3 regions of the Cellulosilyticum sp. ST5 genome follow, and region 2 is predicted to be linked to each of the others. Evidence: a T-box and tRNA genes for the amino acid it is inferred to sense, from the RefSeq annotation. Region 2 holds a T-box; the other regions hold tRNA genes.

Region 1 (7,807 bases), 180 kb from region 2:
TTTCCTTCTCGAGTATAATGCTCTAACTTCTCTATATCTATGAAATAATAAGCTTCTCCATCTAATTCGTTAGTTCTTTGCGGTCTTGTTGTATAGGGTACAATAGGCTTTAAATTTAATACCCTATCATTTTTTAGCGCTTCAAAAATAGTATCTTTTCCTGTACTACTTTTTCCCATTAAACAAAATATTTTACCCATAATTACCTCCCTACATTTTATTCTTAAACTAAAATGCTACTATTTCTTAGTTTTACTTTAGATATGATTCTTTAATTTATATATTTACTTATTTTTGAAATCATTTAGCCCATCTACAACCTAATCTTATTTCATATAAAATTATTAGCTTATATAAATTCTATATTGTATAAATCAATATTTCATCATCTATTAATTGAATACCTTGTAACTTGTCTTTAAAATAATAAATTAAATCTATATGTTGCTGCTCAATCAATTCTCCTATGCAAACTAAAGGTATCCCTGGTGGATATAACATGATATTTTTAGCTGATTTTCTTGTTATTGCATCTTTAATACCTACCCATGCTTTATCACTATAGTAAATTTTTCTAGGACTAAATCCTTTTATAATGTCTGATACAATAAAGTTATTTATACCTTTGTTACTCTTACCTACTTCTAGTTCTTTATCTATCTCTTCTAGGGCTATTCTTAGTCTTGTCATATTCGAGCTATTATCTGCCATTGTCGTCATTAAAATAACATATGTTTCTAATGCTGCCTCTACTGAAATATCATACCTTGTATTTAGTATGTCAGCTAATTCATATCCATCTATGTTAGATTCTATCGTTGAAATAATTATCTTACTCTTATCATATTTTTCTTTTTCCATATCTAATAGCCTTAAAACCATAAGATGATCATTTAATTCTTTTCTAAATACTAGTAATTCATCTACATATTGCTGTTGTATCTTATTCTTGTTTTCTATAATATACGATCTTATATAATCCATAAGCCCCATCATCATATATGAAGGGCTACTAGTTTGTATCATTCTAAGACTTTCTATAACATTATCATATCTTATTCGTTCAGAACATATATGTAATAACCCACTTTGTGTAAGTGCTGGTAAAGTCTTGTGCATACTGTTAATGACTAGGTCTGCTCCTTGATGTATACTACTTAGTGGAAAATCTTTCCCTAATACAAAATGTGCACCATGGGCTTCATCTACAATAAGTACCTTGTTATATTTATGAACTACTCTAGATATCTCTTTGATATCTGATACTATCCCTTCGTAAGTAGGGCTAACCACTAATACCCCCTTTGCCTTAGGATAATCTATTAGCGCCTTTTCAATTATATCTGCACTTATCTCTCCCAACATATCGTCTTCAGGTCTGTACTGTGGACTAATATATATAGGAGTAATTCCCCCTAAAATAAGTGCACTCCAAACGCTATGATGAGAATTTCTTGCTATAATTAATTCATCACCATCCTTGCAAACAGATAAAATACTTGCTATTATTCCACTAGTTGAACCATTTGTTAAGAATAATGTTTCTTTAGATCCATAAAAATTAGCCATTAATTCCATTGCTTCCTTTATAATGCCCTGTGCATCATATAAATTATCCATACCTATAGCTTCTGTATTATCTAATTCAATTATACTAAGATTATTAAGTTCTGCAGCAATTCCAAACTTATGCCCAGGCATATGAAATGCCAATTTTGACCTACTATATTGTAGTAATTTGTCATACAAAGGTGTATTCACCTAATCAACCCTTTTCTATTATTAATTATTACTTCTTATAGTTTACCTTACTATAGCTTCAAATACAAACGACTTAAAAGTTAAAGTAATTAGTAAAATAAGAATAAATAATGGACCAAGCTAAACTAACTTGGTCCATTATTTATTCTTATCTCCTTCTGGCGTCGAGAGTATAATCTCTTTAGCTACATTATAAAATTGGTCTACTAAAATAGACTCATTCTTTCTATGATATTCACATAATCTACTAAATTCTATTTCCAATCGTTCCCTACTCTCTTCAAATAAACCTACATTAACACAATCTTTGCTATATCTCCTAATAATTTCTTGATATCTCTCAGGATTTTTCTTCACTTGGGTTAAATTAACCCCTTGATTAGCTAAAAATGTTTTTAGTTTATCAATTTCTTTTGCATTCTCTTGTGCACGTTTAAGTATTTTAAACTCCATCTGATTCATATAACATCCCCCATAATCTATTTATAAATTATATTCTAGCTTGTCGCTGTTTATTCTCTATAAATAGATTTATCTACTAAGTATGTTATATCTAACTTTTCCTTATTGATTGTATACGTACACTATATTCTCCATCTGGAGAGTCTATATTTACTATATCGCCTACTCTCTTTTTATAAATCATCTTTCCTAAAGGCGATTCAATACTTATTTTATTATTTATAGCATCGGTTTCCATAGTAGTAACTATTTCATACTCTATATTCATATCATCTTCTATAAAATAAACATCTACTAACTTTCCCAGTCCAACTTCTCCTGCCTCTGTATTATCAGTAATGATAGTTGCTGTTTTTATCATTCGCTCTAAATATTTTATACGCCCCTCATTCCTACCTCTTTCACGTTTAGCGGCCTTGTATTCATAATTCTCGCTCAAATCCCCATGTGCTCTGGCTTCTTTAACTTCTTCATTCCTTTGTTTTCTTACCACTACTTTTCTATATTCTATCTCTTTTTTCATATTATCAATGTCTTGTTGTGTAAGATAATTGTTCATATTATTCCTGTCCCTTTTTACTCTTATATATTATAAAAAATTATAGAAAAATACTTTTTTTACTTAAATACTAAAAAGGTCTTACAACTAACAATTTGTTAACTGTAAGACCTTTGATGTATGAGCCACCCGGGAATCGAACCCGGGACAACTTGATTAAAAGTCAAGTGCTCTACCGACTGAGCTAGTGACCCACATGGTGCCCAGAGCCGGAATCGAACCAGCGACACGAGGATTTTCAGTCCTCTGCTCTACCGACTGAGCTATCTGGGCATGTGGTAGCGGGAACAGGATTTGAACCTATGACCTTCGGGTTATGAGCCCGACGAGCTACCTAGCTGCTCCATCCCGCGTTATAAGGTATATGGAGGGAGAAGGATTCGAACCTTCGAAGCTATCGCAACAGATTTACAGTCTGCCCCCTTTGGCCGCTCGGGAATCCCTCCATATTAATACAAAGACCATATTAGTCCTGTATCAAGCCGACGATCGGACTCGAACCGATAACCTGCTGATTACAAGTCAGCTGCTCTGCCAATTGAGCCACGTCGGCATGTAAATGGTCGCTATAGGGCTCGAACCTATGACCCCCTGCTTGTAAGGCAGGTGCTCTCCCAGCTGAGCTAAGCGACCATATCTAATAAGTAATAATTATTACTTATTCTAATATATTTAATACATTAAGTATTAAAACGACCCAGAAGGGACTCGAACCCTCGACCTCCGCCGTGACAGGGCGGCGTGCTAACCAACTGTACCACTGGGCCATTAGAAGTTTATACTTCCAAAACTAAACACAATTTTTATTCAACCTTTATTATCTAGGTCAAACCCTCGAACCGTTAGTATTGGTCACCTCAATGTATTACTACACTTACAGCTCCAACCTATCTACCTCATAGTCTCTAAGGGGTCTTACTCCTTTCGGATGGGAAATCTTATCTTGTGGTCTGCTTCACGCTTAGATGCCTTCAGCGTTTATCAGATCCAGACTTGGCTACTCTGCTATGCCTTTGGTAAGACAACAGATGCACCAGTGGTCCGTCCATCCCGGTCCTCTCGTACTAAGGACAGCTCCACTCAAATTTCCTGCGCCCACGACGGATAGGGACCGAACTGTCTCACGACGTTCTGAACCCAGCTCGCGTACCGCTTTAATGGGCGAACAGCCCAACCCTTGGAACCTGCTTCAGCTCCAGGATGCGATGAGCCGACATCGAGGTGCCAAACCTCCCCGTCGATGTGAACTCTTGGGGGAGATAAGCCTGTTATCCCCGGGGTAGCTTTTATCCGTTGAGCGATGGCAATCCCACTTTCATACCACCGGATCACTAAGTCCTACTTTCGTACCTGCTCCACCCGTCGGTGTCGCAGTCAAGCAACCTTATGCCTTTGCACTCTTCGAATGGTTTCCGACCATTCTGAGGTTACCTTTGAGCGCCTCCGTTACTCTTTAGGAGGCGACCGCCCCAGTCAAACTGTCCACCTGACATTGTCCCAGACCCGGGTAACGGGCCATGGTTAGAAGTTAAGTATTACAAGAGAGGTATCCCACCGGCGACTCCACCTAGACTGGCGTCCAGATTTCTCAGTCTCCCTCCTATCCTGTACATGTAATACCCAACCTCAGTATCAAGCTACAGTAAAGCTCCACGGGGTCTTTCCGTCCTGTCGCGGGTAACCAGCATCTTCACTGGTACTACAATTTCACCGGGTGCGCTGTCGAGACAGTGCCCAAATCATTACGCCTTTCGTGCGGGTCAGAACTTACCTGACAAGGAATTTCGCTACCTTAGGACCGTTATAGTTACGGCCGCCGTTTACTGGGGCTTAAGTTCAAAGCTTCGTCCTTAGACTAACCTCTCCCCTTAACCTTCCAGCACCGGGCAGGCGTCAGCCCTTATACATCACCTTTCGGTTTAGCAAAGACCTGTGTTTTTGTTAAACAGTTGCTTGGGCCTATTCTCTGCGGCCTACCTAAGTAGGCACCCCTTCTCCCTAAGTTACGGGGTCATTTTGCCGAGTTCCTTAACAACGCTTCTCCCGTCGGCCTTAGGATTCTCTCCTCATCCACCTGTGTCGGTTTACGGTACGGGTACCTATCACGCAATAGCAGCTTTTCTCGGCAGTGTGGATTCAGCAACTTCTCTACTTTTATTTCGATCCCCATCACACTTCATCCTCGCCTAACGGATTTGCCTGTTAGGTGCGACTTTGTGCTTGGCCCAGGATACCATTCCTGGGTTTGCCTATCCTCCTGCGTCCCTGCAGTTCTGATAATAGGTAGTACTGGAATATGAACCAGTTGTCCATCGACTACGACTTTCGTCCTCGCCTTAGGTCCCGACTTACCCAGAGCAGATCAGCTTTACTCTGGAAACCTTGGATATTCGGCCTACAAGATTCTCACTTGTATCTCGCTACTCATTCCGGCATTCTCACTTGTAATTACTCCACAGCTCCTTACGGTACTGCTTCTGCGTCGTTACAACGCTCCTCTACCAATCCACTATTGTGAATTCCATAGCTTCGGTGGTGTGTTTTAGCCCCGGACATTTTCGGCGCAAGATCTCTCGACTAGTGAGCTATTACGCACTCTTTGAATGAGTGGCTGCTTCTAAGCCAACATCCTAGTTGTCTTCGAAATCTCACATCCTTTTCCACTTAACACACACTTGGGGACCTTAGCTGATGGTCTGGACTGTTTTCCTTTTGACCACGTGTCTTATCACTCGTAGTCTGACTGCTGACGGTATCTTGATGGCATTCTTAGTTTGATATGCTTCGGTAAGCTTGTGGGCCCCCTAGGCAATTCAGTGCTTTACCTCCATTAGACTCCTATCAACGCTAGCCCTAAAGCTATTTCGAGGAGAACCAGCTATCTCCGGGTTCGATTGGAATTTCTCCGCTACCCACACGTCATCTCCACCTTTTTCAACAGATGTGAGTTCGGACCTCCATTACCTTTTACGGTAACTTCATCCTGCACATGGGTAGGTCACCCGGTTTCGGGTCTACTAACAATGACTATTTTGGCGCCCTATTCAGACTTGGTTTCCCTTCGGCTTCGTACCTCCTGGTACTTAACCTTGCCACAGCTAGTAACTCGCCGGACCGTTCTACAAAAAGTACGCGGTTGCGCATCATATGGCGCTTCCACTGCTTGTAAACATAGAGTTTCAGGTTCTCTTTCACTCCCCTCCCGGGGTTCTTTTCACCTTTCCTTCACAGTACTATGCGCTATCGGTCACCGAGGAGTATTTAGGCTTGGGGGGTGGTCCCCCCGGCTTCCCACAAGGTTTCTCGTGTCTCGTGGTACTCTGGATACTGCTAGGCTTCACTTGGATTTCGCTTACGGGATTATCACCCTCTTTGATGAGACTTTCCAGACTCTTCAGCTATCCGCATTCTTGCCATGACGCAGTCCTCAACCCCAGATTACAAGTAATCTGGTTTGGCCTGTTTCCCTTTCGCTCGCCGCTACTTAGGAAATCGATGTTTCTTTCTCCTCCTGAAGGTACTTAGATGTTTCAGTTCCCTTCGTTCCCTTCCTATAGTTATGTATTGGCTATAGGATGACAGAGGTTTGCTCTGCCAGGTTTCCCCATTCGGATATCTACGGATCAAGGTTTATTTGCAACTCCCCGTAGCTTTTCGCAGCTTATCACGTCCTTCATCGGCTCTCGGTGCCAAGGCATCCACTCTACGCTCTTAGTAGCTTGACCTATAATGATTAACTTTCGTTAATCGGTCGTTTGTGCCTTGTTAATCAACTTTCGTTGAATACAAAGAATATTTATTATCGGTTAAATTGTAGATTTTACACCCTGACAAACATTTTTGCATTATACAATGCGTGTACATTTATCGTTAGGCGCAAGTTATATTGCTATAACTTACAAATCTATTTTAATTGTGTTTAGTTTTCAAAGTACAAATTGTCCTATTGTAAGGACAGTGGAGATTAAGGGATTCGAACCCTTGACCCCCTGCGTGCAAGGCAGGTGCTCTCCCAACTGAGCTAAACCCCCATAAATGTGGCAACCACTTACTCTCCCAGTCAGTCTCCCGACAAGTACCATCAGCCGCTTAGGTCTTAACCTACGTGTTCGGAATGGAAACGGGTGTTTCCCCTAAGCGCATCATCACCACAAATGAGTGAAATATTCATTTAGTTCAATGAACTTTCAAAACAAAACAGTAACTAACAAACCATCGATTTCTATCCTTAGAAAGGAGGTGATCCAGCCGCACCTTCCGATACGGCTACCTTGTTACGACTTCACCCCAGTTATTGGTTTTGCCTTAGACGGCTCCCTCCCCGAAGGGTTGGGTCACCGGCGTTGGGCCCCCCCAACTCCCATGGTGTGACGGGCGGTGTGTACAAGACCCGGGAACGTATTCACCGCGACATTCTGATTCGCGATTACTAGCGATTCCAACTTCATGTAGTCGAGTTGCAGACTACAATCCGAACTGGGACTGCTTTTTTGAGGTTTGCTGACTCTCGCGAGATCGCTTCCCTTTGTAGCAGCCATTGTAGCACGTGTGTAGCCCTAAACATAAGGGGCATGATGATTTGACGTCATCCCCACCTTCCTCCAAGTTATCCCTGGCAGTCTCTCTAGAGTGCCCAACTTAATGCTGGCTACTAAAGATAGGGGTTGCGCTCGTTGCGGGACTTAACCCAACATCTCACGACACGAGCTGACGACAACCATGCACCACCTGTCACCAATGTCCTAGCAAGCTAGGAAAGAAGGCATTACCCTTCGGTCATCGGGATGTCAAGTTTAGGTAAGGTTCTTCGCGTTGCTTCGAATTAAACCACATGCTCCACCGCTTGTGCGGGTCCCCGTCAATTCCTTTGAGTTTCAATCTTGCGATCGTACTTCCCAGGTGGAATGCTTAATGTGTTAACTTCGGCACCGAGACCCGTAAGCCCCGACACCTAGCATTCATCGTTTACAGCGTGGACTACCAGGGTATCTAATCCTGTTTGCTCCCCACGCTTTCGTGCCTCAG
Region 2 (7,807 bases):
AAGGATACAAAGACTAACCCCAGTAATAATGGCTAGTGGTTTTTGTGCATTTACACTAGGATATTCCTTAGATAAAATAGCTTTAGCAGAATTGCTTAGTTCAAACTTACCTTCTTCAATGAATTTAAATAGTTCTAGCTGAGTACCTGAAAAAATGAAGAGTCCTACAGCAGGAACAATAAATAAGAATAGCATAATGACAGGGAACATGCCTTTAGAGTTAGAGTTGGCTTGCTTGAGAATTATATCGGCATCAATAAGAGCAATACAGCCAATTAAAGTGGCAACACCTAATAAAATTAAAGCAACACCTAAACCAACAAAACGTGCACTTTTTCGCTTAAGGCTAATAAAATTTCGAGCATCTTCCAAGCTAAGTGTAGGACCTACTGGCTTATTTAAGCTGAGCTGAGACTCAGAAGACACGTTAATATTCATTTCTTTTAATAACTCATCGATATTTCCAAATTCAGAGATGACGATGCCAATGGCTTCATTTTCTGTTTTTCCACTAGCTTTTAGCTCCTCATATTTATCCCCCATATTGGCCAAAAGCTCATCTTTTAGATTTAAAATCTCTTGTGTTTGTGGTAAAGATTGAAAAACATTGTCTAAATAATTTTTAATAATTTCCATACTAATCCAACTCCTTTATAAATCTATTGATAACATTTTGGGTGAGTTCCCATTCTTTGCACTTCTCCTTATAGTAGGAGAGACCTTCTTCGGTAATTCTAAAGTAAGTACGTCTTTTTCCTTGTGTTTCTTCTCCAAAGTAAGAGGTAATATAGCCATTCTTCTCCAGTCTATTAAAGGCAGAGTAGAGAGTAGTTTCTTTCATGACATATTGTTCTTCTGTTAAAGTACGGATGTTTTTAGAAATTTCATAGCCGTAAGAATCTCCTTCTATTAAGAGATACAAAATGATGGTGTCATTATAGCCTCTAATTACGTCGCTACTAATCATGTTTTGTGCCCCCGTTCTATTACTACGATAGATGTACTACGACAGAAGTAGTACGTCTGATGAAGTAAGTGTAGCACAACTACTACGACAAGTAAAGTAATTTTTTGAATGAGTTTAGACTATTTGTAAAATGACCTTAGAAAAAAGAAAAATAGTACAAGACCTCTAAATAAGCTAGGGTTCTTGTACTACCAGGATAATTGTTTATTTTATAAAGTTATTGAAGTTAGTTTGAGCTGCTTTAGCTTTGCCACTTCCAGTCAGCATCAGTTGCACCGATTTCAAAATGATATTTTGCAATACCTAAATCTACTTTTGTATAGAAACCTATTCCAGCTTTTGCTGTTATAGTGTTTCCTTCTAATGTAAAGTGAAATTTCTGCTGATTCATTGATGTAGGAGCAAGCATGGTAGCTTCCATACCTTTTCTAAACCACTCTGGCATTTGACCGTCTACTTTACAAAGTGTTTCTATTGGCTTACTTTTATGTGCTGTACCCTGTGTTTCACCATAACCTAAAGCAATGACACAGCAAAGTTTTTCTCCTTTATCTATTTTACAGGTACTTTTACCTTTACTATAGGTTAGAGCTACCCAACAAGTAGAAAGTCCCAGTTGTGTAGCTTTTAGAACAGTTTTTTCTCCCCAATAACCACACATTTCCTCGAAATCTTTTCCTTTCTTTCCAACTATAGCAATATAGTTAGTTACATTTTTGAATGAACCATAATGTGCCATGAAACTATTAAAGGCATTGGGTTCATCTATACATAACTGAATATGCATACCACTTTGTTTATTACATTCATCTATATAGGCCCTAAGTTCATTAACTACCGTTCCTTCTATTTTTTGTGTTTTATAACTACGTACTGAATGTCTTTTTTGCATTGCTTCAACTAGATTCATTAATCATGACCTCCTTTAATTATTATTTATTTACTGTCTTATTTTGAATAATAGCTCTCATCACTTCGGGTATCAATTGGTGCAAAGTCCTGAACAACTTCATAAATATGATTCATAAGCTTTATTATTTTCATCCATTGTTCCTTGTTTGAATCCATATAATAATAGTTTTTAGTTCCCACTCTACGCATGTTGATAATGCCCGCTTCTTTTAGTAGCTGTAGGTGATGTGATACTGCGGGACGAGAAAGATTTGTCTTTTCTGTAATTTCACCAACTCTTATGCCGTTACAATTACTCTCTAAAAGTGTTAGAATAATTTTCTGCCTAGTTTCATCACCAATAGCAGTAAAGACCTTGCTGCATTGTCTAAATTCTGTTGCAATATTTGCTAACCTTTCTTTGCATTGTTCCATTTAGCTTCTCCTATAATTCAATAATGTGGGGTTTTACCTCGGGGTCATGTGTAGCTAATATCTCTATACATCCTTCTTTGTGAGACATTTCCCCTACCCATTCTAGAGTTTTTCTCATCTTTCTTTTATCAGATATAGGGCCCGGTAAACGTAATTTTTTCCAAGAATCTTTTGAGTAACCACAGTCTCCCGTTAAAAGAATAAATTTTCCGTTGTTTTGTACTAACGTTGCACTGCTTCCTTTAGTATGACCTGCTACATCTATCATTAATATACTCTCATCATTAAAGACGTCATAACTTCTTCCAAATGGCCCATATGATGAATTTTTCATCTCAAATGTGCGTATATTTACATTTTTCCATAGTCTTTTCTCATATCTAAGTTCACCCGTAGTTGCTGCTTGTAACTCTTCTTTAGAGGTAAGAATTTGCTTGGCATCTTTTACTAAATCTACACCGCTTATGTGATCAACATCCATGTGGCTTAAAAAAACATAGTCAAGGTCTTTAGGAGTAATGCCCAAGGATTGCAACTGCTCATCTATTGCTTCACCTAATGGAAGTCTAGCTTTACTTGCTATATTAAGCTTCCAGGACATATGTTTTCTTTGATTAACCCTTACATCTTTATGCCATCCTGTATCAATTAGTACTAATCCCTTTGGATGTTCAATAAGATAAGCTGATACAGGTAGCCAAATACGTTTTTTTGGATTTCGTAATAGGCCTGTATAAGCTATGGGATTTCTTGATATATCTCTAAAGGGAACAGCGGGGTCAACATTTACTTCTCCTGTATGAAACACATGCACTTTTACCTTTTTCTCCATTAGTGACTCCTTTCTAGAAGACCATATATTCTAGTATGATAATGGTTCATATTTTTAAACGATTATAACATATATATCTTTAAATAGATCATTGGTAAAGAAAATCGAGACCATTCAAAAAATGTCAATTAGCTATGATTGGGAAGTAATGTTGAAAATATTATGAAATAAAGATAATATATTGACATTTTATGATGATTAGTTATAATAACCTTAATAACATAGGAAAAGCAAAGATGGAAAAGAGTAGACTTTATAAATCATCCAGAGAGAAGAATACTTGGTGGAAGTTCTTTATGAAAGCGTTTAGTTGAAAACCATTCCTGAGCTGTTGTGCTGAACCAATAAGTAAGTACATCCGTATGTCTGCGTTAAAGGCTAGGATTTGTTAGAATCTGAAGTGAAAAGTTAAGGTGGAACCGTGCACAGACTATAATTGCACCCTTAAATAAATGACTATAAGGTCATTTGTTTTAGGGTGCTTTTCTTATGTTATATATTTCAAGTTTGAAAAGGAGGACATAAGAAATGAAAGTAATAATGAAGGATGGTTTAGTAAAAGATTTTAAGTTCGAGGAAAAAGAGGGGAAGAATGCTTTTAGACATACAGCATCTCATGTTTTAGCACAAGCTGTTAAAAGGTTATACCCAACTACTAAGTGTGCTATTGGACCTGTGATTGAAGATGGGTTTTACTATGATTTTGAGTTTGACTTTGAATTCACAGTGGCGAATTTAGTAGAGATTGAGCAAGAGATGAGAAAAATCGTTAAAGAAAGTCTCTCCTTGCAAAGATATACTTTAAATAGAGAAGAAGCACTTGCACTGATGAAAGAGAAAAATGAACCTTATAAAATAGAGCTTATTAATGACTTACCTGAAGAGGCACAGCTTAGCTTTTATCAGCAAGGAGATTATGTGGAATTATGTGCAGGACCACATGTAACTAATACAAGCCTAATCAAGGCCTTTAAGTTAACAGCAACGGCTGGGGCGTATTGGAGAGGAAACGAAAAAAATAAGATGCTCACAAGGATTTATGGAACAGCTTTTCCAAAGAGTAGTGATTTAGAAGCCTATTTACAAAGCATTGAAGAAGCTAAAAAGAGGGATCATAGAAAGTTAGGAAAAGAACTAGGTTTATTTACAATTCTAGACGAAGGACCAGGTTTTCCATTCTTCCTGCCAAAAGGTATGATACTTAAAAATCTCTTAATTGATTATTGGAGAAAGCTTCATACGAGAGAAGGTTATGTGGAAATTAGCACACCGATGATGCTCAATAAAGAGCTTTGGGAAACATCTGGTCACTGGGATCATTATCGTGAAAACATGTATACCACAGTTATTGACGATACAGATTTTGCCATCAAACCAATGAATTGTCCTGGTGGTATGTTAGTTTATAAATTACAACCTCACTCTTATCGTGAACTCCCTATTCGTATGGGTGAATTGGGATTGGTTCATAGACATGAAAAGTCAGGAGCTTTACATGGTCTTATGCGTGTACGTTGCTTTACACAAGACGATGCTCATATTTTCATGACACAGGAACAAATTACAGATGAGATTAAAGGTGTTGTAAGACTTATTGATGAAGTGTATAGCAAGTTTGGATTTAAGTATCATGTGGAGTTATCTACACGTCCAGAAAATAGTATTGGTAGTGATGAAGATTGGAATGTGGCAACTGAGGGACTCAAAAAGGCTTTAGATGAGATGCAGCTAGAATATGTGATTAATGAGGGAGACGGCGCTTTCTATGGACCAAAGATAGACTTCCACCTAGAGGATTCTATAGGTAGAACATGGCAGTGTGGTACTATTCAACTAGACTTTCAGCTACCTGTAAGGTTTGAAGCAGAATACATTGGTGCAGATGGTAAGAAGCATAGACCTATTATGATTCACCGCGTTGTCTTTGGCTCTATTGAACGATTCATAGGCATTCTAATTGAGCATTATGCGGGTAAATTCCCACTTTGGTTAGCGCCAGTTCAAGTAAAAGTGCTCCCTATTTCAGATAAATTCGCAGAGTATGGAGCTTCTGTCATGGCAGAATTACAAAAACAAGGTATCCGCTGTGAAATAGATAATAGAGATGAAAAGATAGGCTATAAGATTAGAGAAGCACAGCTTGGTAAAGTGCCTTATATGATCGTTGTAGGTCAAAAAGAAGTAGATAATAAGCTTGTTACAATTCGTAGGCGAGATGAAAATGCTCAAGAAAGCTACAGCATACAAGAGTTAATGCAGCTCCTGAAGAATGAAATACAGGGGGGAACTGTTTAGTAGGAGAAGTAGTAGTGATAAGAAATTAAGATAATAAACTAAGCTAATAAAGAGTGAATAAAAGAGAAGCTACATCGAGCACAGATTGCTTAATGTAGCTTTTTTGTGATGTTGATAGATGTAGAGAAAAAACATGTAGAGTCTTAAAGACTAAATGTTTTGATAATATTGATAAACATTTTAGAGAATGATACGATATTTATATAGCATTAAGAAGATAATAAATGTATTGCTGGTGAGTAGTTCAGGATATACGAGGGGGAACGTAATGAATGGGACAGTAAAAGTAAACTACTATAGCTTATTCATATTAATAGGATGTAATAAGCAAGAACAATCCATGGGAAGCAAGGAATCTATTGTAAGAAAACAAGGATTGGAGAAAGAGGTTAAAGAAACAGAGGATGCTGTAGTTAATGATGAAGAGAAAAAAGAAAAGCAATCAGCTGAAGCTATAGATATTAATGAGTTGCTAGAAAAAGCAACGGGAGCAAAGGCTCTAGATATTATAGAATGTGGAGAGAGCGAAGAAAATCCAGAGCTAGTAGATTCACTTACTACCCTCACTAATCCCCAACAGATTCAGCTAATAGTTCAGCAGCTACAAGAAAGAGAATCGAAGTTAATGACTGAAGGTGAGTGGATAGATGGGTATATATTAAGATTTTACGATAGAGGAAACATCATGGGAGATTTAACATTAAAAGAGAATAGTTTAGAAAAAACATTTTGGGCTGAATATAAAGGGAACCAGTATGAGGTTGACGGTGATTTTTTTAGAACTATTAAAGACTTAAAGCGGTATAAACCTAATGAAGAATTAATATCGGAAGATGCTATAGCATTATTTTCAAAATATAATTTTACACCTGTAATGCTAGTTCAAAAATGCGAGTATACTTTACCCAAGGATTTAAAAGTAACTAGTGTGGATGAAATAGAGACCATTTACTTTGGACTAGGATTGGAAATGTCTAAGGTAATAGGACTAGATTATACAGCGTTATTAGGCAAGTTGGTAACTATAGAAAGCTATTATTTAAAAGAGTCATTTTTAGAAGGCGAGTATAAACAGGAGATGAATCCAAGAGGAATAGTCATAAGGTATCAAGGAGATATTGTAGGAGCTCATCTGGATAGTAATGATTTCTCAGCAAATTATTATGCTCTAACAGGAAAAAACTTTGAGCAATTGACAGGAATTACAAAGGAAGAATATATCAATAAAAAGATTATGGATACTTACCAAAGGCCCTCTTTATCAGATGAGGAGCTCATTACAGCTTATATAGAGTGCAATGTTCATGAAAACTATAATCGCTTTTATGAAATTAGGGCTAGTAAACTTTGGTTACAGACTCTATTCTTATATAAGGAAGAGAAGGAATTATTTAGCCAAAAGGAAAATAGACAGGGAATGCGTACAGGCTATCAAGGCATTAAGATAATTTCTATTGAGGAAATAAAAGATGAAAAGCACAGTCCTAAGATTTTAAAGGCTTATGCAGTTACCTTTTTTATTGAGAGTGAAGCAGGAGGAGAAAAAAACTTCGAGCCTGTCTATATAGGAGAAGAAAATGGTGTTAGAGTGATATATAGCCAAGGAATATAAGCAATAAACTAAGATAAATAAAATGTTTTATATTAAAAGGGCATTGTATGAAAAGCGCAATACAAAATTCTTATGCTATATTTTGTGTAGGAGGTGTTTAAAATGCACGCATGGGAAGCAATACAAAAAAGTATTGAGTACATTGAAGAAAACCTGACACAAGAAATACAAATTGAAGAACTCGCAAGTATAGCTGGATTATCGCCGTTCTATTTTCAACGACTATTTACACGTTTAGCTAAGAAGCCTGTTTGTGAGTACATTAAGTTACGCAGACTGGCACAAGCAGTAAACGAACTAAAAGGTAAAGAAGTGAGAATACTTGATATTGCAATAAACTATGGTTTCTCCAGTCATGCTAATTTTACAAGAGCATTCAAGGAAACCTATGGCATTACACCAGAGGAATATCGTACAGGTAAAATTCATCTTAACCAATTTGTGAAACCAGAACTGGTTTTAAATTATGTAATGGTTGATGAAAATGTCCCATTAATTACGGATGGCATTGTAATTGAGGTTAAGCGAAAAAAATTAGAGGTTCCACGTTCTTATATAGGTATTGCAAGAGAAATACCTATTGCAGAATTAATGGGCGGAACGACTACAAGTGTTTCTGTTACAGGAAAGCTATGGGATGATTTTCATTCTGTAAAATCGCAAATTCCTTATTTGGTTAAGGGAGGAAATGAATTTGGTGCACTTTATATAGGAGAAGCTAAAGAGGGGCATTGCATCTATATGGCAGGAGCAGAGGCAGAATATGGTGCAAGTG
Region 3 (7,807 bases), 1.3 Mb from region 2:
TTAACTTTTTTCTCTTGTTTTTATACACTCTTCTTATATTTCTCTGTTTTATGCTTTTTTCTTACTTATATCTTTAAAAAGCGCATTTTCTCTTCCATAGAAAAAAAGATATTGTTGAGCATAACCAGCCAATTCACCAAAGTACTCACTTGCAAACTTTTGTATTTCCTCTAACTTTACATCTTTACCTTCAAAGTAAAGGCCTTCTATTACTCTTTTAATCCAAACATCTGTTGGAAAAAGCTCCATCCTAGAGTAAGCAAATAATAAGATGCAGTCTGCAACTTTAGGCCCTACGCCTTTTATAGTCATTAACTTGGCTTTAGCTTCTTCAATAGGCATAATATATAAATCGTTTAAAATAACATCACCATTTAATACTTTTTGGCAAGCATCCATTATATAGGGTGCCCTAAAGCCTACTTTACATTCTCTTAAATCTTCTTCTGTGGCACGAGATAGCTCCTTTGGTGTTGGAAATGAATGATAATGTTCTCCCATGCCATCGACTTCATTAATTGGGAATCCAAATTTATTGGTTATATTCTTTAAACAAGCTTTAATATGAGGAATGGATTTATTCTGTGAGACAATAAAAGAAATAAGCATCTCCCATGGATCTTGACGCAAAATACGAATGCCTTTACCAAACTCCACAGCTTTTGCCATCCATTCATCCTTTGCAGCTAATGTTGCTGTAATATTTTCATAGTTTGTGTTAATGTCAAAGTAATTCATCCAGATTTCTTCTACTTCACTAGCAGTAGTATTATAAATCGCTACACTGCTAGAATCTGGTTGCTGAGTAATTTTAATTAACTTTTGCTTGGCATTTAAAAGGTAACTATGATCTGAAATTTTTTCAAAGCGAAACACTTGTCCACTTTCTAAAATTTGTCCAATATTAAAGTGACTTACATGATTGAGCATTACCATATTATTCATGTTCCACACCCTTTACTTTTTCATTCTTTCATATTATTACCATTTCGTCTACTAATATCCATTTTTATGTAATTTTTTGTCCCTTAATATGATTAATGATTGTTAATTTTTCTTTTATATTATCATAATATTTATTATTTTACACTCGTTATAGATAAACTATTTTTCTTTTTTACCTTTCTCATATCACTCTTATTCCAACATTATCAATAAAAGTATAATAAATCATTATTTCTTAAGGACAGTTTCTCTAGATTATAATACGCTCTAAATCTACTCTCTATCTTTATATACCAATTAGTACTTGATTAAATTTATTAATTTAGTAGGTAATTATTTTTTATTATTGTATAATAAAAACAGAGTTATTTATTTTTTTATCTAAGAAGGGAGTTTTCTATGAAAGATACAATTTATACCATTCCACTAACGGATGCCTTTCATGCAGAGGATGAATGTCCTTTTTGTTATATAAAACGTAAGTTAGAACAAGATGCCATTTCCTTTATTTTAGGCTGTGCTTATATGGAGGATGATATTCGCGCTACAACTGACCAAATGGGCTTTTGTAGTGAACACTATAAGAAAATGTATGATTACGGCAACCGACTTGGCATGGCTCTTATGTTACATACCCATTATGTAGCCCTTCAAAAGGAATTAGCAAAGAAAATTGAAGCCTTTTCTCCTACTAAAACGAGTATGTTTGCCAAATTCAAAAAAGCTAAAACCATGGATGAATTAGCTGGAAATCCTATTAGTGAGTGGGTGAATGAACAAAATCATACTTGCTATGTTTGTGACTATATTGATAAAAATTTTATCCGCTATATGAATACTTTCTTCTATTTAATGGAGACAAGCCCTGATTTTATGGCTCTCTTTAAGGATTGTAAAGGTTTCTGTGTTACTCATTTTGGAGATTTAATGGCTCTATCAGATACCCTTGTTACTGAAAAAGCTAAACCTGAATTTTATAGTATTTTATTTGATAAGATGCAAACCAATCTGAAACGTATTGAAGAAGATTTATCCTGGTTTATAGATAAATATGACTATCGTAATAAAGATGCAGATTGGAAAAATTCTAAAGATGCTATTCCTAGAGGTATTCAAAAACTCGTAGGTATTTATGTTCAAGATCCTCCTTTTAAAGAAAAATAGTCTTTTATACAAAGCTTGTTATTGATTAAATTTAATAATTACTAATAAGAGCTGGTACACTATTTAGTGTCCAGCTCTATTAAAATGATTCGACTTTAATGAGTTATATACTGCGCTCATTCTGTCTATTGGATTATAACCACTCACTTAAATCATAATCTAATTTTCCTTCTTCAACATCTTCTATCATCTGCATACGTTGCTTTTTCCAAATATACTGTAAGTCTTTGGTATTTCCTTGATAAACCCAGGGTAATGCTTCTTTCATATCTTTATACATTTTTTCTATCTGCTTTCTACTCCAATGTCTTAAGCAATACTTTCTCCCATCCTGAGCATAAATATAAATACTATAGTCTTCTTGATAAATCCATATCATTTTCTCTATTGGTATAACTACAATACCTTGGAAGATACCTATAAACCAGTGCTCTGTAATTCTATACCTCTTATCTTCCCTAAGACTCTTTTCTTCTTGTATTTTTAAAGCAACCTCTTTCCATCTTTGCTTACCTATGTAATGCCTTCCCTTAATCCTTGGTAATCCCAGTACACCTACTAAACATTTTATTACTTCATAAATCACAAAAACACTTATACAGATTAAACCTGCTACTTCTAAGCGATATCTTAACAAGCCTTTTTCTTCTTCTATGAATACTATTTTATTTATAAAATCCGCCTCTGTTACATTTTCTTTATAAATAGCATTCAAATCACGGACAACACCTAATAAAATCGTTTCATAATCAATTAATGTGTTTGCCTCTTTTATTATTAAAAATTTATTCTTACCCGTTAAATAGGATGGATCTGTACTACTAGTACTAGCGTATATACATATCATGTATTTACCTTTCATTTCTCCTAAATAAATAGTACTTTCCTTGTAATTCTCCCCATCTTTGTCCCCACTATAAATTTCATATCCAGTATTAATAAAACTCATTTCCTTGGCTGTTACAACAGGTGGTACTTCCTTTATAAATAATTTCATGTCATAGTCCTGAATATCCCCAGCACCTATTAATAATGATTCTACATACTCTCTATTGGGATAAGTCTGCATGCAGATTACTATTAATAAAACACACCAAATCAATAACCTTTTTAGATAATGTTGCCTTATCTCTTTGTTTAATCCTTTAGCCTGCATTTTTCTCCTCATACTCATCAATCATATTTTTACATTTTATATTATAAGGGGAACTAGATGATAGTTCCCCCTCTCTTAAGATTTTACTTCAACTGAAGTGATACGTCTATTAGATCATGTATTGAGAAATAAATCCTTTTCTTAGACTTCTTCTATCCCTGTATCTTGTATTTGATTAAGGCTTATTATTTTCTTATTCGCTTCAATTTCATCTAACATAATCTGTCTTTGCTTTTTCCATAAGTTATGTGTTTGACTAGTTTCACCATAATAAATCCATGGAATCATTTCTTTTAACTGGTTTAGAACTTGAGTATGATTCATTTCGGTTAGGGTATTTATTACAAACTTGTCCCCATCCTTGGTATGTATATAAAGCGCATAATATTGTACTTCACTAATGCCTTTTAACTTCGTATAAACCCATATAATATTCTCAAGTTTCACTGCGCAAGTGTTTAACTTAGTGGAAACAATCCAGTTCTCTGTAATCATTTGTCCTTTTCCTGCGTAGATGGGTTGTTCACTCTCAATTTCATCTATAACACTGGTTATTTCACCATACTTTTTCAGATGCCTTATTCCTTTCATCCCCTTAAAGTTGATTAGGTAAATAACATATTTAATAAGATATATTATCATTGCTAAGCCAAAAATTACAATCGCACCAGTAACAATATAATTAACAATTAAACGGCTCTTTGACTCCATATACAGTACTTTAGGTGCAAAGTCTTCCTCAGTGAATTCAGTTCCATAGTATGAGTTAAAATCTTTTATTACCTCTGGTAATAATTCACTATATCGGTCTACTTCACTTGTATTTTTAATATAACCCACCATATCTTCAGTTAATAATACATCTGGATCTTCATCTGCGGTACTTGGATAAACGCAAATAATCATTTTATTACCTAGCTGCGTTAAATATATACCATCAGTTTTTCTTTCTTTAGAACTAGGTGTTTCTTGCTCATATAGGTAAAAATAGGTATTTAAAATATATAATTCATCTAAATTCGTAATAGGTGGTAGCATCTGTTCATAGTATTCATCGTAGTTTTCCTCTTGTTGTAAAACTATAGGTTTTATAAGTGACTTTAAATAATCTTTATTTTGATATCCAAAAAAACTTAATCCCCCACAAATCACTCCCAAAATAACTATCCACATTAAATTGTTTTTAATTGCACTCTTCTTTAACAACCCTTGTTCCATAATTCTCCCCTTTTCTTCTTATTCTAAATCCTCTATTTTAATAATCTAACCCTAATTCTCCTTTCCATCGTATTTAGGTTTAATGTATTAAATAATCTACCTTTAAGACATTAAAAGTATTAAAGTGTTCCTAAGTCATTTAAATTATATATTATTTTTTTTATATTATCAATATTTAATGTAATCATTTTGAAACTATATATAGTCTTTCATCACAAAAAAAGTAGGCTACTAGTATTTAAATTCCTATAGCCTACTCTTTAACTATCTCAACTTTTCTTCTACTATTCTATAACTTAGAACTAGTATTTAACTTATCATAAATTTCATTAGTATCCAAATAATAAAGTTGTTTCATGATACCCCCCTTTCTATATATACTATATTTTTGATGTTCTAAAATTAATAATACTTATTTTAAATTCCGTGATTTACAAGTAAAGTCTCAACAATATTGATAACTAAAAAAAGTAGTTAGAAACATTTTTAGCGCTTCTAACTACCCTCTTATACACTACTCTTCAATCAAAAACTTCTTTATTATATCTGGATAAATAGTCTATGATATATATTAATTCAAACAACAAAAAAACACCCTAAGGTGTTCTAATTCAAAAAGCCGACGATCGGACTCGAACCGATAACCTGCTGATTACAAGTCAGCTGCTCTGCCAATTGAGCCACGTCGGCAAAACGTGCACAGAAGGATTCGAACCCTCGGCCTTCTGATCCGTAGTCAGACGCTCTATCCAGCTGAGCTATGCGCACATGATGTCAATTTTATATTTTATTTTACTTCTATAATATCTTATAGAAAACGTGCACAGAAGGATTCGAACCCTCGGCCTTCTGATCCGTAGTCAGACGCTCTATCCAGCTGAGCTATGCGCACTTATTTATTGATAATTACTTAAAAATATGCCCGAGACCGGAATCGAACCGGTACGAGGGTTAGCTCGCAGGATTTTAAGTCCTGTGCGTCTGCCAGTTCCGCCACTCGGGCATATGATGGTCGCTATAGGGCTCGAACCTATGACCCCCTGCTTGTAAGGCAGGTGCTCTCCCAGCTGAGCTAAGCGACCATATTAATGGCATATTTTTATTTATTAGTTAAAACAACTAACTAATACGACCCAGAAGGGACTCGAACCCTCGACCTCCGCCGTGACAGGGCGGCGTGCTAACCAACTGTACCACTGGGCCTTATTTACTTACATTTTAATGAGCTATGATGGACCCTCGGGGACTCGAACCCAGGACCGTCCGGTTATGAGCCGGATGCTCTAACCAACTGAGCTAAGGGTCCATATCACTACATTATATGTAGCAAGCCGACGATCGGACTCGAACCGATAACCTGCTGATTACAAGTCAGCTGCTCTGCCAATTGAGCCACGTCGGCATATTAAAATGTAATGACCCGTACGAGAATCGAACTCGTGTTACCGCCGTGAAAGGGCGGTGTCTTGACCGCTTGACCAACGGGCCTTATTTAAACTCCCCGAGTAGGGTTCGAACCTACGACCCTCCGGTTAACAGCCGGATGCTCTGCCGCTGAGCTATCGAGGATTATTTCTTTTACTCTCTTGAGCACTTATGAAGTATATCATATCTATTGACTTATGTCAACACCTTTATACTTCCAAAACTAAACACAATTTTTTATTCAACCTTTATTATCTAGGTCAAACCCTCGAACCGTTAGTATTGGTCACCTCAATGTATTACTACACTTACAGCTCCAACCTATCTACCTCATAGTCTCTAAGGGGTCTTACTCCTTTCGGATGGGAAATCTTATCTTGTGGTCTGCTTCACGCTTAGATGCCTTCAGCGTTTATCAGATCCAGACTTGGCTACTCTGCTATGCCATTGGTATGACAACAGATGCACCAGTGGTCCGTCCATCCCGGTCCTCTCGTACTAAGGACAGCTCCACTCAAATTTCCTGCGCCCACGACGGATAGGGACCGAACTGTCTCACGACGTTCTGAACCCAGCTCGCGTACCGCTTTAATGGGCGAACAGCCCAACCCTTGGAACCTGCTTCAGCTCCAGGATGCGATGAGCCGACATCGAGGTGCCAAACCTCCCCGTCGATGTGAACTCTTGGGGGAGATAAGCCTGTTATCCCCGGGGTAGCTTTTATCCGTTGAGCGATGGCAATCCCACTTTCATACCACCGGATCACTAAGTCCTACTTTCGTACCTGCTCCACCCGTCGGTGTCGCAGTCAAGCAACCTTATGCCTTTGCACTCTTCGAATGGTTTCCGACCATTCTGAGGTTACCTTTGAGCGCCTCCGTTACTCTTTAGGAGGCGACCGCCCCAGTCAAACTGTCCACCTGACATTGTCCCAGACCCGGGTAACGGGCCATGGTTAGAAGTTAAGTATTACAAGAGAGGTATCCCACCGGCGACTCCACCTAGACTGGCGTCCAGATTTCTCAGTCTCCCTCCTATCCTGTACATGTAATACCCAACCTCAGTATCAAGCTACAGTAAAGCTCCACGGGGTCTTTCCGTCCTGTCGCGGGTAACCAGCATCTTCACTGGTACTACAATTTCACCGGGTGCGCTGTCGAGACAGTGCCCAAATCATTACGCCTTTCGTGCGGGTCAGAACTTACCTGACAAGGAATTTCGCTACCTTAGGACCGTTATAGTTACGGCCGCCGTTTACTGGGGCTTAAGTTCAAAGCTTCGTCCTTAGACTAACCTCTCCCCTTAACCTTCCAGCACCGGGCAGGCGTCAGCCCTTATACATCACCTTTCGGTTTAGCAAAGACCTGTGTTTTTGTTAAACAGTTGCTTGGGCCTATTCTCTGCGGCCTACCTAAGTAGGCACCCCTTCTCCCTAAGTTACGGGGTCATTTTGCCGAGTTCCTTAACAACGCTTCTCCCGTCGGCCTTAGGATTCTCTCCTCATCCACCTGTGTCGGTTTACGGTACGGGTACCTATCACGCAATAGCAGCTTTTCTCGGCAGTGTGGATTCAGCAACTTCTCTACTTTTATTTCGATCCCCATCACACTTCATCCTCGCCTAACGGATTTGCCTATTAGGTGCGACTTTGTGCTTGGCCCAGGATACCATTCCTGGGTTTGCTTATCCTCCTGCGTCCCTGCAGTTCTGATAATAGGTAGTACTGGAATATGAACCAGTTGTCCATCGACTACGACTTTCGTCCTCGCCTTAGGTCCCGACTTACCCAGAGCAGATCAGCTTTACTCTGGAAACCTTGGATATTCGGCCTACAAGATTCTCACTTGTATCTCGCTACTCATTCCGGCATTCTCACTTGTAATTACTCCACAGCTCCTT

What was found. The T-box of region 2 lies ahead of thrS (threonine--tRNA ligase). A T-box ahead of a tRNA ligase gene usually reads a tRNA of that ligase, here a tRNA-Thr.
Region 1: it encodes a tRNA-Thr, which carries the amino acid that the T-box ahead of thrS (threonine--tRNA ligase) is inferred to sense. The anticodon was not compared.
Region 3: it encodes a tRNA-Thr, which carries the amino acid that the T-box ahead of thrS (threonine--tRNA ligase) is inferred to sense. The anticodon was not compared.

Annotation. Positions count from the first base shown of each region.
Region 1 is NZ_CP132338.1:3,780,759-3,788,565, forward strand. Features, by position in the region: gene QTL86_RS18260 (guanylate kinase) at 1-200, opposite strand, end outside; gene QTL86_RS18265 (aminotransferase class I/II-fold pyridoxal phosphate-dependent enzyme) at 361-1,761, opposite strand; gene QTL86_RS18270 (hypothetical protein) at 1,900-2,223, opposite strand; gene greA (transcription elongation factor GreA) at 2,315-2,782, opposite strand; tRNA gene QTL86_RS18280 (tRNA-Lys) at 2,904-2,976, opposite strand; tRNA gene QTL86_RS18285 (tRNA-Phe) at 2,980-3,055, opposite strand; tRNA gene QTL86_RS18290 (tRNA-Met) at 3,059-3,135, opposite strand; tRNA gene QTL86_RS18295 (tRNA-Tyr) at 3,148-3,228, opposite strand; tRNA gene QTL86_RS18300 (tRNA-Thr) at 3,263-3,335, opposite strand; tRNA gene QTL86_RS18305 (tRNA-Val) at 3,343-3,415, opposite strand; tRNA gene QTL86_RS18310 (tRNA-Asp) at 3,476-3,549, opposite strand; rRNA gene QTL86_RS18315 (23S ribosomal RNA) at 3,605-6,507, opposite strand; tRNA gene QTL86_RS18320 (tRNA-Ala) at 6,741-6,813, opposite strand; rRNA gene rrf (5S ribosomal RNA) at 6,818-6,935, opposite strand; rRNA gene QTL86_RS18330 (16S ribosomal RNA) at 7,015-7,807, opposite strand, start outside.
Region 2 is NZ_CP132338.1:3,601,718-3,609,524, reverse strand. Features, by position in the region: gene QTL86_RS17440 (permease prefix domain 1-containing protein) at 1-636, opposite strand, end outside; gene QTL86_RS17435 (PadR family transcriptional regulator) at 638-967, opposite strand; gene QTL86_RS17430 (nitroreductase family protein) at 1,209-1,877, opposite strand; gene QTL86_RS17425 (ArsR/SmtB family transcription factor) at 1,916-2,293, opposite strand; gene QTL86_RS17420 (N-acyl homoserine lactonase family protein) at 2,304-3,125, opposite strand; T-box leader at 3,350-3,574, shown strand; gene thrS (threonine--tRNA ligase) at 3,654-5,420, shown strand; gene QTL86_RS17410 (DUF4830 domain-containing protein) at 5,689-7,032, shown strand; gene QTL86_RS17405 (helix-turn-helix domain-containing protein) at 7,135-7,807, shown strand, end outside.
Region 3 is NZ_CP132338.1:3,614-11,420, reverse strand. Features, by position in the region: gene QTL86_RS00095 (DNA-3-methyladenine glycosylase family protein) at 49-945, opposite strand; gene QTL86_RS00090 (DUF6062 family protein) at 1,345-2,109, shown strand; gene QTL86_RS00085 (hypothetical protein) at 2,243-3,265, opposite strand; gene QTL86_RS00080 (DUF6709 family protein) at 3,407-4,483, opposite strand; tRNA gene QTL86_RS00075 (tRNA-Thr) at 5,101-5,173, opposite strand; tRNA gene QTL86_RS00070 (tRNA-Arg) at 5,178-5,251, opposite strand; tRNA gene QTL86_RS00065 (tRNA-Arg) at 5,302-5,375, opposite strand; tRNA gene QTL86_RS00060 (tRNA-Leu) at 5,403-5,486, opposite strand; tRNA gene QTL86_RS00055 (tRNA-Val) at 5,493-5,565, opposite strand; tRNA gene QTL86_RS00050 (tRNA-Asp) at 5,613-5,686, opposite strand; tRNA gene QTL86_RS00045 (tRNA-Ile) at 5,716-5,789, opposite strand; tRNA gene QTL86_RS00040 (tRNA-Thr) at 5,813-5,885, opposite strand; tRNA gene QTL86_RS00035 (tRNA-Glu) at 5,900-5,971, opposite strand; tRNA gene QTL86_RS00030 (tRNA-Asn) at 5,981-6,052, opposite strand; rRNA gene QTL86_RS00025 (23S ribosomal RNA) at 6,165-7,807, opposite strand, start outside.